Regions from separate parts of the Paenibacillus sp. JT31N17 genome, predicted to be linked through region 1. Evidence: riboswitches for the same ligand, from Rfam matches in the RefSeq annotation. Region 1 holds a riboswitch; the other holds the start of a gene.
What was found. A riboswitch is a leader RNA that binds a small molecule or an ion and turns the genes downstream of it on or off. The one in region 1 is predicted to bind cyclic di-GMP.

Region 1 (4,213 bases):
CGCATCAATTGGCATACTTTCGGGCTGCTTTCACCTGCCACAATTTTGAGCTTGAAGGCCGGCTGAGAAATCTCTTGAAGAGCCTGCTCGATATCGGAAGCTCACCGGTAAGCCTGACCAGCTTACGTATAGGCCCCAAGCCTGTAGCATCCGGAAAACCCTTACTTTTACTTTTTTTTGCAATTACAATCGGTTTTTTTTCAACGCTTCAAACTTTCTCAATTTCTAAAAAAATAACTACCTGGTTTTGCTCCACAAAGATATCGACATCGTTTATACTTTCTTGTGGTATTAGTTCTACGAGCTCTTGCATTTGTCCATTAGTTCGATAAATAAGCCACCAATCCATCACAGCTTCCATATAGCCACAATCAGCAACGTCCGGAAGATAATTACCTATCAACAACCGTCCTCTTGGGTTTAGTAAATCAAATAACTTGCTAGTTAATTTTTTTGCTACGCTATCCTTCAGATAATCATATAGACCAGCAGTGTATATCAAATCAAACTTAGGAAGAGACACTCTATCTTTAAGAATGTCAAGAACAGAGGCATGTATGGCTTCACCAAAGTCTTTTATCAGCTCTTCTGTCACAGAAAGGGATTCTTTATCTTGATCAATGGCCACAAACTTACCAATACTTTGGTTATTAGTCGTAACACTATCTTGCACTTCTCTTAAATGACCAGAAGAGATCGCAAGAATAGAAGGATTCTTAATTCGTTCTGATGTTTGATTAATTTTTCTGGAGAGGATACGTCTTCTTTCACGAACAGCATTGCATGCATTGCTTATGCTGTTTAACTCGTAGTATAGAGCCTCCGAAACATCTGCTTGTCCCTCCTTGAAAGGTAGCAAAGTTTTGTCATTATAAGCATAAATCAAGTCCATCATGACAGGGTCACCTGCATAGCCACGTGGTTTTTCGAACACTCGACGTGTTAGTGGCTCCTGTAGAAAGAAATGGTGTATTGAATGTTCACGATATTGTATGATAAATCGTTCCCAGTCTTCTGTTGATAAATGTGTACGTATGTTTCTTAATCCACCATACAAAGTACTTAAAGCTGCAGAGAATTGACCTTGATTAATCAATCCTTCAACCTGACCAAAAAGAAGCTCTTTTATATCCGTAATGTCCAACCTATCGGCTAGATTCAATTTAGTGCACCTCCGCAATAATCATGAGTACGTCCATTATATAGAGAGCATTTCGGATATTATTCGATTTAGATTAGTCCTTTCATTTACCAAGTAAGAGAGCATACTCCCCATGACAGACCCGCACCAAACCCGGCAAGCATCAGTTTATCCCCACGTTTAATTCTTTCAGCTTTCAATTCGTGGTATAAGGCAATGGGAATAGTTGAAGAGTTCGTATTTCCGTAGTCCCGAATCTGTATAGAGAACTTGTCTTTAGGAATCTCTAGCTTACCGCGGAGAGCGTCTATCACATATTCGTTAGCTTGATGAAAGACAAAGAAATCGTAATCATGGACAGTCTCTTTGTTTTGCTCGAGAAATCTTTTTATACTTAGTCTTACTTCTTTTAATACAAAATTAAAGACATCGAAGCCATCCATATAAAGTTCAGCTCTTGAACGCGTGTTACCCAATTTATCAACTTGTTCTACTAGCGCTTCAGGAGTAATGGGTTCGCGTAACCCACCTGCAGGAATGATTACTTTGCCTACACCACCACCATCTGTACCAAAAGTGAAGGTTCCTATAGATGAAGTCCCAAGTTCACTCCTGGATAGTAAAGTAGCCGTTGCACCATTTCCAAATAAGGGCCGTATAGATTTGTCTTTAGGATTTACAAATTTGGTGCTAGTATCTGAGGTGACCAACAACACATTTTTCGCCGTTCCGTTTTCAATCAATCCTTTGGCTAAGGAAAGTGTATACACGAACCCTGAGCATGCAAGGTTAATATCCAAAGCCCCACACGAATTTGGTAGACCTACTCGATGTTGAATTAAACAGGATGTTGATGGCATTAGATAATCAGGTGTTGCCGTACAGTACAATAGAAACTCAATCTCTGACGGGTGACATACATTAGAATCAAACAATTTTTGTATGGCTTGACATGCTAGGTCCGAGGGGTATTCATTATCACCAGCGATATGTTTGGAGTAGATGCCTGTTTTTTGGGTTACGCTACTTTCTGGATCGTTATATTCTTTGTTCTCAGGAACGGAAACTTCAATCGCTTTTATAAAACTTGTATACATAAATCTCACCCTCTTTGTCGCAATGATGGAGACCAAATATATTCAGTGTAGACCCGAATAAGATCAACATTAAAACTACAAATCAAATCATTACTCCATTTTAGATAATTTCGTTTCCACTTGATCGATTATCTTTTTGACAGTAGAAAAGTCCGAAATGAGTAGTTCGTCACCATCATTAAAATTAACTCCAGTGCTATCTTCCAAATCAATTACCAGTGTCACGAAGTCCAAAGAGTCTAGTCCTACCGCAGTTAGATCTTCGTTCATATCAATCTCACGTTGTAACTTCAATGTTTGTTTCACTATTGCAATAATTTCCGGTGTGACTTCATTAATAGTTTTCATTAACTTATCTCCTCATTAATGTAATTTTGTAGCTTAAATGAATAGTTTAGCTATTTTTCTGTTCAACCAACCCGAACAGATAGGCGAATGATCCTTTCAAATCGGATCCTACAATATTTTTTGTACGCAAAAAACCTCCAATCTAATAGATTAGGAGAATACGAAGGAAAAATATCCATCATATTCGGTAACTGGCTGGCATCATGGAATAGCTCGTCCACCTTAGCCCCTATAGCTTTGCGTCCCCCCTTTTCAGATGGGTTTGCCTTTGTCGCATGAAATTTTAATTTACTTTACTAATATATACTTATATACCACATTATAGAATGGTCTTTTCGACCTATTTCGGTAAATTTCAACAAGATTCGTGCAAAATTCTTATGTGAAACGAAATATATGACCCCCTCTCTACGTTTAATATCTTTCAAATTGCTCCCCCACGCCCGCCGCGCCAGGAATTTTTAAGCATATATCGATTTCCTAAAACTTACCTTTACATATGAATTTAACTAATTTTTTATAGGTTTCCGCCTATCTCAACAATTGATCAGCAAAACACCCAATACTAAAAAAACCTCTATAACATAAATTAACCCAATAATAACTTGTATCTTTACTCTTAATTTCTTATATCGGTTTATTTCGTATATTTTTGAGCTGCATATATTAGAAACCATAATCTCCGCGAGACTCCTCCCATTGCATGAAGGAATCGACAAAACTTTACAAAAATCGCCATCCCTATTATAATACATTTGCTTACAAGATTAATTATTTTGTTTGTAAATTATTGTACATATTGAGAGGGTTAAAAGGAGGTGTAGCGGCAAAATATTGGATATTATTGGAAATATAAAAAACGATGGGAATCTATAATTCATCTATATGAAAAACACTCAAATGAATGCGCGCTTGACAAAGATTTTTGGATTTAAGCAAGACAGACAAGGTCAAAGCAATTATTTTAAGTTGTGAAAACTTCCGGTTTTGCTTCTGCTTTTGTCGTCATTACCGACGATCTCGTCATGTAGAAGGGAACATCGAAATGAAACTGCTAGTGGCCGGTAAAAAGGCTAAAAATCTCCGGCGATACGTTGCGTTAGGGCTTATGATGCTGCCGGGCATCCTCTACCTTTTGATCAACAATTATTTGCCGATGTTCGGCGTCATCATCGCGTTTAAAGATTTCAACTATACCAAGGGCATCTTCGGCAGCAACTGGATCGGGTTCAAAAATTTCGAGTATCTATTCAAGACATCCGATGCGCTCCTGATTACCCGAAATACCATTCTATATAATGCCGCTTTCATCTGTTTAAACCTAATCGTGCCGGTCTTTATGGCGATTCTGCTCAATGAAGTCAGGAAAAGGTGGCTATCGCGCTTTTATCAGACCGTTATCCTGCTGCCCTACCTGATCTCGATGGTCATCGTCGGCTACCTCGTCTTCGCGATGCTCAGTGCGGATACCGGCTTCCTGAACAAAACGGCCCTGCCGATGCTGGGCTTGCCGGACTTCTCCTGGTACAGCGAGGCGCATGTATGGCCTTATATTCTGACCGTTGTTCATCTATGGATCAGCGCGGGCTCCTTGAGCGTGATCTACTTAGCCTCGATTATCGGCATC
Region 2 (4,213 bases), on a different contig from region 1:
TCCATTACGCTCGTCCAGACGATCGGGATAGCCGGCGTGTTTATCGGGTCGCTCATCAGCAGCTTGGCCGTTCCCTTCTGGACGACTCCTTATTTTGTCTACCGGAATGTATTCCAGCGGCCCTTGACGGATTATTTCAAGACCTATTTCATCTATACATTGGCAGGCGCGGGTGCTTATGCCCTTGCCAGCGCAGTATGCCATTTCATTCCCGCGAACGGCTTTGCAGAGCTGATAGGGAAAGGCATTGCGGGCTTTTTCACCGTGAATGTTCTTTATATCGCACTGTTTCACCGTACGGAAGAGTTTGGCTATCTGCTCGGAATCAGCCGGAGCATCATCCGCAGGCTGGCGATGAGCCGCAAGGTCAATCACAATATGGAGGGATAATCCTTATGGCGATATTGGTTACCGGCGGGGCCGGATATATTGGAACCCATACCTGCGTCGAGCTGCTGGAGGCCGGATATGACATCATTGTGGTGGATAATTTCGCCAACAGCAGCCCGGAGGCGCTCAATCGGGTAAAGGAAATCACAGGGAAATCCTTTCGGTTCTATCAATTGGACGTAAGAGACCGCAGCGCTCTTGAGGCCGTTTTTGCAAGAAATCAAATCGATGCCGCCATCCATTTTGCCGGTCTCAAGGCGGTCGGCGAGTCGGTTCGTTCACCGCTTTGGTATTATGAGATGAATATGAACAGCACGCTGGCGCTGTGCGAGATCATGAGCAAATATGGCGTGCACAAGCTTGTGTTCAGCTCTTCTGCCACCGTGTACGGGGCATCCGGGGATATGCCGGTGTCCGAGAATTCGCCCATTGGCGCATCCAGCCCCTATGGCCGCACCAAACAAATGATTGAGCAGATATTGCAGGATCTGGCGGCATCCAATCCCGAATGGGGAATCAGCATTCTCCGCTATTTCAATCCTGCCGGCGCCCATAAGAGCGGGAGAATCGGTGAGAATCCCTCGGGCACGCCTAACAATCTGATGCCTTATTTGTCGCAGGTGGCTGCCGGGAGGCTGGAAGAGCTGAGCATATATGGAAGCGACTATCCTACCCCTGACGGCACGGGAATCAGGGATTACATCCATGTTGTAGATCTGGCGCTTGGGCATATCAGAGCCCTTGGACGCATTCTGGATTCATCGGGTCTGAATATTTACAACCTGGGAACCGGGCGAGGTTCAAGCGTTCTGGAGATGATAGCGGCCTTCGAGAAAGCGACGGGGATTCATGTGCCGTACCGCTTCGCTGCCCGCAGGCCGGGGGATATTGCGGTCAGCTGCGCGGACATCCGGAAGGCCAGACAAGAGCTTGGATGGACTGCAGACCGTTGTATCGAGGAGATGTGCGAGGATACTTGGCGATGGCAGGCGAATAATCCCGAAGGCTACGATATCCATGAGAATCGGTTCATGACTGCTTTACTAAAAATGTGAATTATTCGACAAAATTAGTTGAAAAAATCAAAATTCGATCGCACGAAGCGACAGCATCAGCGGAAAGGCTTGATTATAATGGTGAATATAGAAAACGATTACATTTAAATAGGAGACGAAGAAGTGCGTTTTTACCTGGGCACCTTAAACGCATGGAGTCAGTGGTGCAACCGGCCGAATTCGGAGCGGAGGAAATGGTTATGGCGCTTGCAGAACGGATTCGCAAGGATAATTTGGACAAAGAGTGGGTTGAATTGATTATGATCGCACGGGCAATGGGGCTTGACCGGGAAGTCATCCGGGGTGTTCTGAGCGCCCTCCCGAAACTGGAAAACGGCACATTACCCATGGAAGAAAATACATCTACATAGTGCCTAATCCTTGTGGAGCCTCCATTTGTTGAATTCCAGAAATTCTTTAAACTGTTCCTTGCTCACGCCTGATGCCATGGCTTCGCGTACGAGGTCTTCCCATTCCCGGTCAAGCTGCCTTGCTTCGTCATCGGACTTCTGGACGTGAAGCAGTTCTTCTACGGAAATACCCAGTACGGTTCCGACTTTCTCGAGAAATTGAATGGAGGGATTTTGCTGAATCCCACGTTCAATGGAACTTAAGTAGGACTTGGCCACGCCCGCCCGCTCAGAGAGCTCGGTTAAAGAGAGCGCCTTTCTTTTGCGCAGCAGTTGTATGCGTTCTCCAATCATTATACGTATCCTCCAATGTTATAGCTTGCTGAACCTTATTATATCGGATTCTTCTTCATTAAGAAAGAATCTGTTGCTTATAACGAACAGTTGCGGAAAAGTGAACAGCGGTTTTATTGCGCTGAAGACTTTTCCGCTTTTTTTTTGAAATATATGAAAGTATAAATCCCGATTATACTTTGCTTATATTTCTGAGGGAAGAAACCAGGGTTTTGCCGCCAAAGGACGGCGATAGCCGTTTCTTTTCATGCATGGCCGCATGAATCTGCCTGTTTCCTCATCCTCTACGGCAGCTATACAATGGCTTCCTTCTGATTATCAAGCAGATGGCCGAATACTCCGTCCCGATCAGACGCAAGCTGCATGAAGCCTCCGCGCTGCACCACTTTCCCCTGATCAATGACAATGACCTGATCCGCGTGACGGATTGTGGATAAACGATGGGCGACCACAATAATGGTCATAGTTCCTTTCAACCGCTCCAGCGCCTCCTGGATTTTCTTCTCGTTCTCGGTATCCAGCGCGCTTGTCGCCTCGTCCAGCACGAGCACGGCCGGTTTGCTGATGATGGCCCGCGCCAGCACAAGCCGCTGCCTTTCGCCTCCGGACAGCCGGATGCCCCTGTCGCCAATGAGCGTTTCCAGCCCCAGAGGCAGCGCACGGACAAATTCAGCGGACGAGGCGAAGTCCAGCGCTTCCCACAGCTGATCCTCGCTGGCATCGGGCCTGATCATCAGCAGGTTTTCCCTGATGCTGGCATTGTACAGAAAGGGGTCCTGCGCCACATAGCCGATGGACCGCCGGTAGGCAAACAGATTCGCGTTGGTAATGGGTTCTCCGTCGATGAGAATCCGGCCCGATTCAGGCTGCATCAGGCCCATCAGCAGATCGATCAACGTGCTTTTTCCCGCGCCGGAACGTCCGACAAAGGCTGTCATCCGGTTAGCGGGAATGAACAGATTAATTGCCTGAAGCGTATGCGCAGCCTCCTGCCGGTGGTAGCGGAAATACACATTGTCACAGGTAAGCCCATGCTCCAGACGAAGCGGGGCCGGACTCAGGCCGGCAGGACCCGCCTCGTGCTGCTCCACCGCTTCCGCGCATTCCTTCTGGAGGCTGATGAGCGCTTTGAAGGCGGGGACCGTTGCCGCCAGCTGCTCCAGATTGGATTGAATGCCTGTGAATCTCGGCCACAGCCTGGCGAAGATCAGGATAACCAGCAGAAGCTGGGGACCCTGCGTATGAAAGAACTGGAATGAGATAAACACGAAGCCCGCGATCAATAGAGCAGAGGATATTTTGTAAACCAGCTGCGAATTCATTCTGAGCCGGATATACTCCATCTGCTCATGCATCATCCCCTGGGTAAGCGAATGAAGCCAGCCCAGGCGGGATTCCTCGAGGTTGTTGCTCTTGATGTCCTTGATACCGTTCAACTGATCGGTAATGCCGGCAAGGTAGCTTTGCGAGAGCTCCGAGGTTTGACTGCCGAGCACCTTCGCCTGATGAATATATTGGCGCGAGAACAGCGCAAGAACCGTTCCGCAGCCCAGTACGAATAAAGTCATGGCCGGCGAGAGCCAGAAGGCGAACACAATCTGGATAAGCGTAAACAGGAAGGAGGTCACGAGCTGGAGAAACAGGTTGATTCCGCTAATGACGCGCGCAAGCTCGATCGTTAACAGATTAATGAGATCCGACTTCCTCTTCTGGAGGAAAAAGGACCACCTGGACGCGAGCAGTGTGCTGTAGGTTTCAAAGCGCAGCTTGCGGCTGAAGATCTGCTGGATCTCCACATTGCGGATCGTTATTTTACGCTGAATGAGATTTTGACCGAACACGATCAATACATAAAGAGACAAAATCAGGGTCAGCGCCAACGTCTGTGGCATTGCCCGCAGCTCTTCGAGAATTTTGAAATCGTAGCCGCTTGCCTGCTGTACGCTCAAAATCCCACTCATGCTGATCATGGGGATCAGCAGCAGAATGCCGAGACTTTCAAGGAGACTGCTGAATACCATACCAAGCAGATTGATTGTGAGGGCAGCTCCGGAATAAGCGTAT

Region 2: it holds a riboswitch for cyclic di-GMP, as region 1 does, so the genes downstream of both, AC0YOB_RS21560 (hypothetical protein) here and AC0YOB_RS25460 (acyl carrier protein) in region 1, are expected to answer to the same signal.

What each region holds. Positions count from the first base shown of each region.
Region 1 is NZ_JBWDNP010000009.1:245,616-249,828, reverse strand. It holds gene AC0YOB_RS25475 (hypothetical protein) at 1-92, opposite strand, end outside; gene AC0YOB_RS25470 (hypothetical protein) at 209-1,162, opposite strand; gene AC0YOB_RS25465 (3-oxoacyl-ACP synthase III family protein) at 1,249-2,238, opposite strand; gene AC0YOB_RS25460 (acyl carrier protein) at 2,329-2,586, opposite strand; cyclic di-GMP riboswitch class I at 2,770-2,863, opposite strand; gene AC0YOB_RS25455 (ABC transporter permease) at 3,632-4,213, shown strand, end outside.
Region 2 is NZ_JBWDNP010000006.1:447,004-451,216, reverse strand. It holds gene AC0YOB_RS21570 (lipopolysaccharide biosynthesis protein) at 1-390, shown strand, start outside; gene galE (UDP-glucose 4-epimerase GalE) at 396-1,445, shown strand; cyclic di-GMP riboswitch class II at 1,548-1,630, shown strand; gene AC0YOB_RS21560 (hypothetical protein) at 1,610-1,816, shown strand; gene AC0YOB_RS21555 (helix-turn-helix domain-containing protein) at 1,820-2,149, opposite strand; gene AC0YOB_RS21550 (ABC transporter ATP-binding protein) at 2,443-4,213, opposite strand, start outside.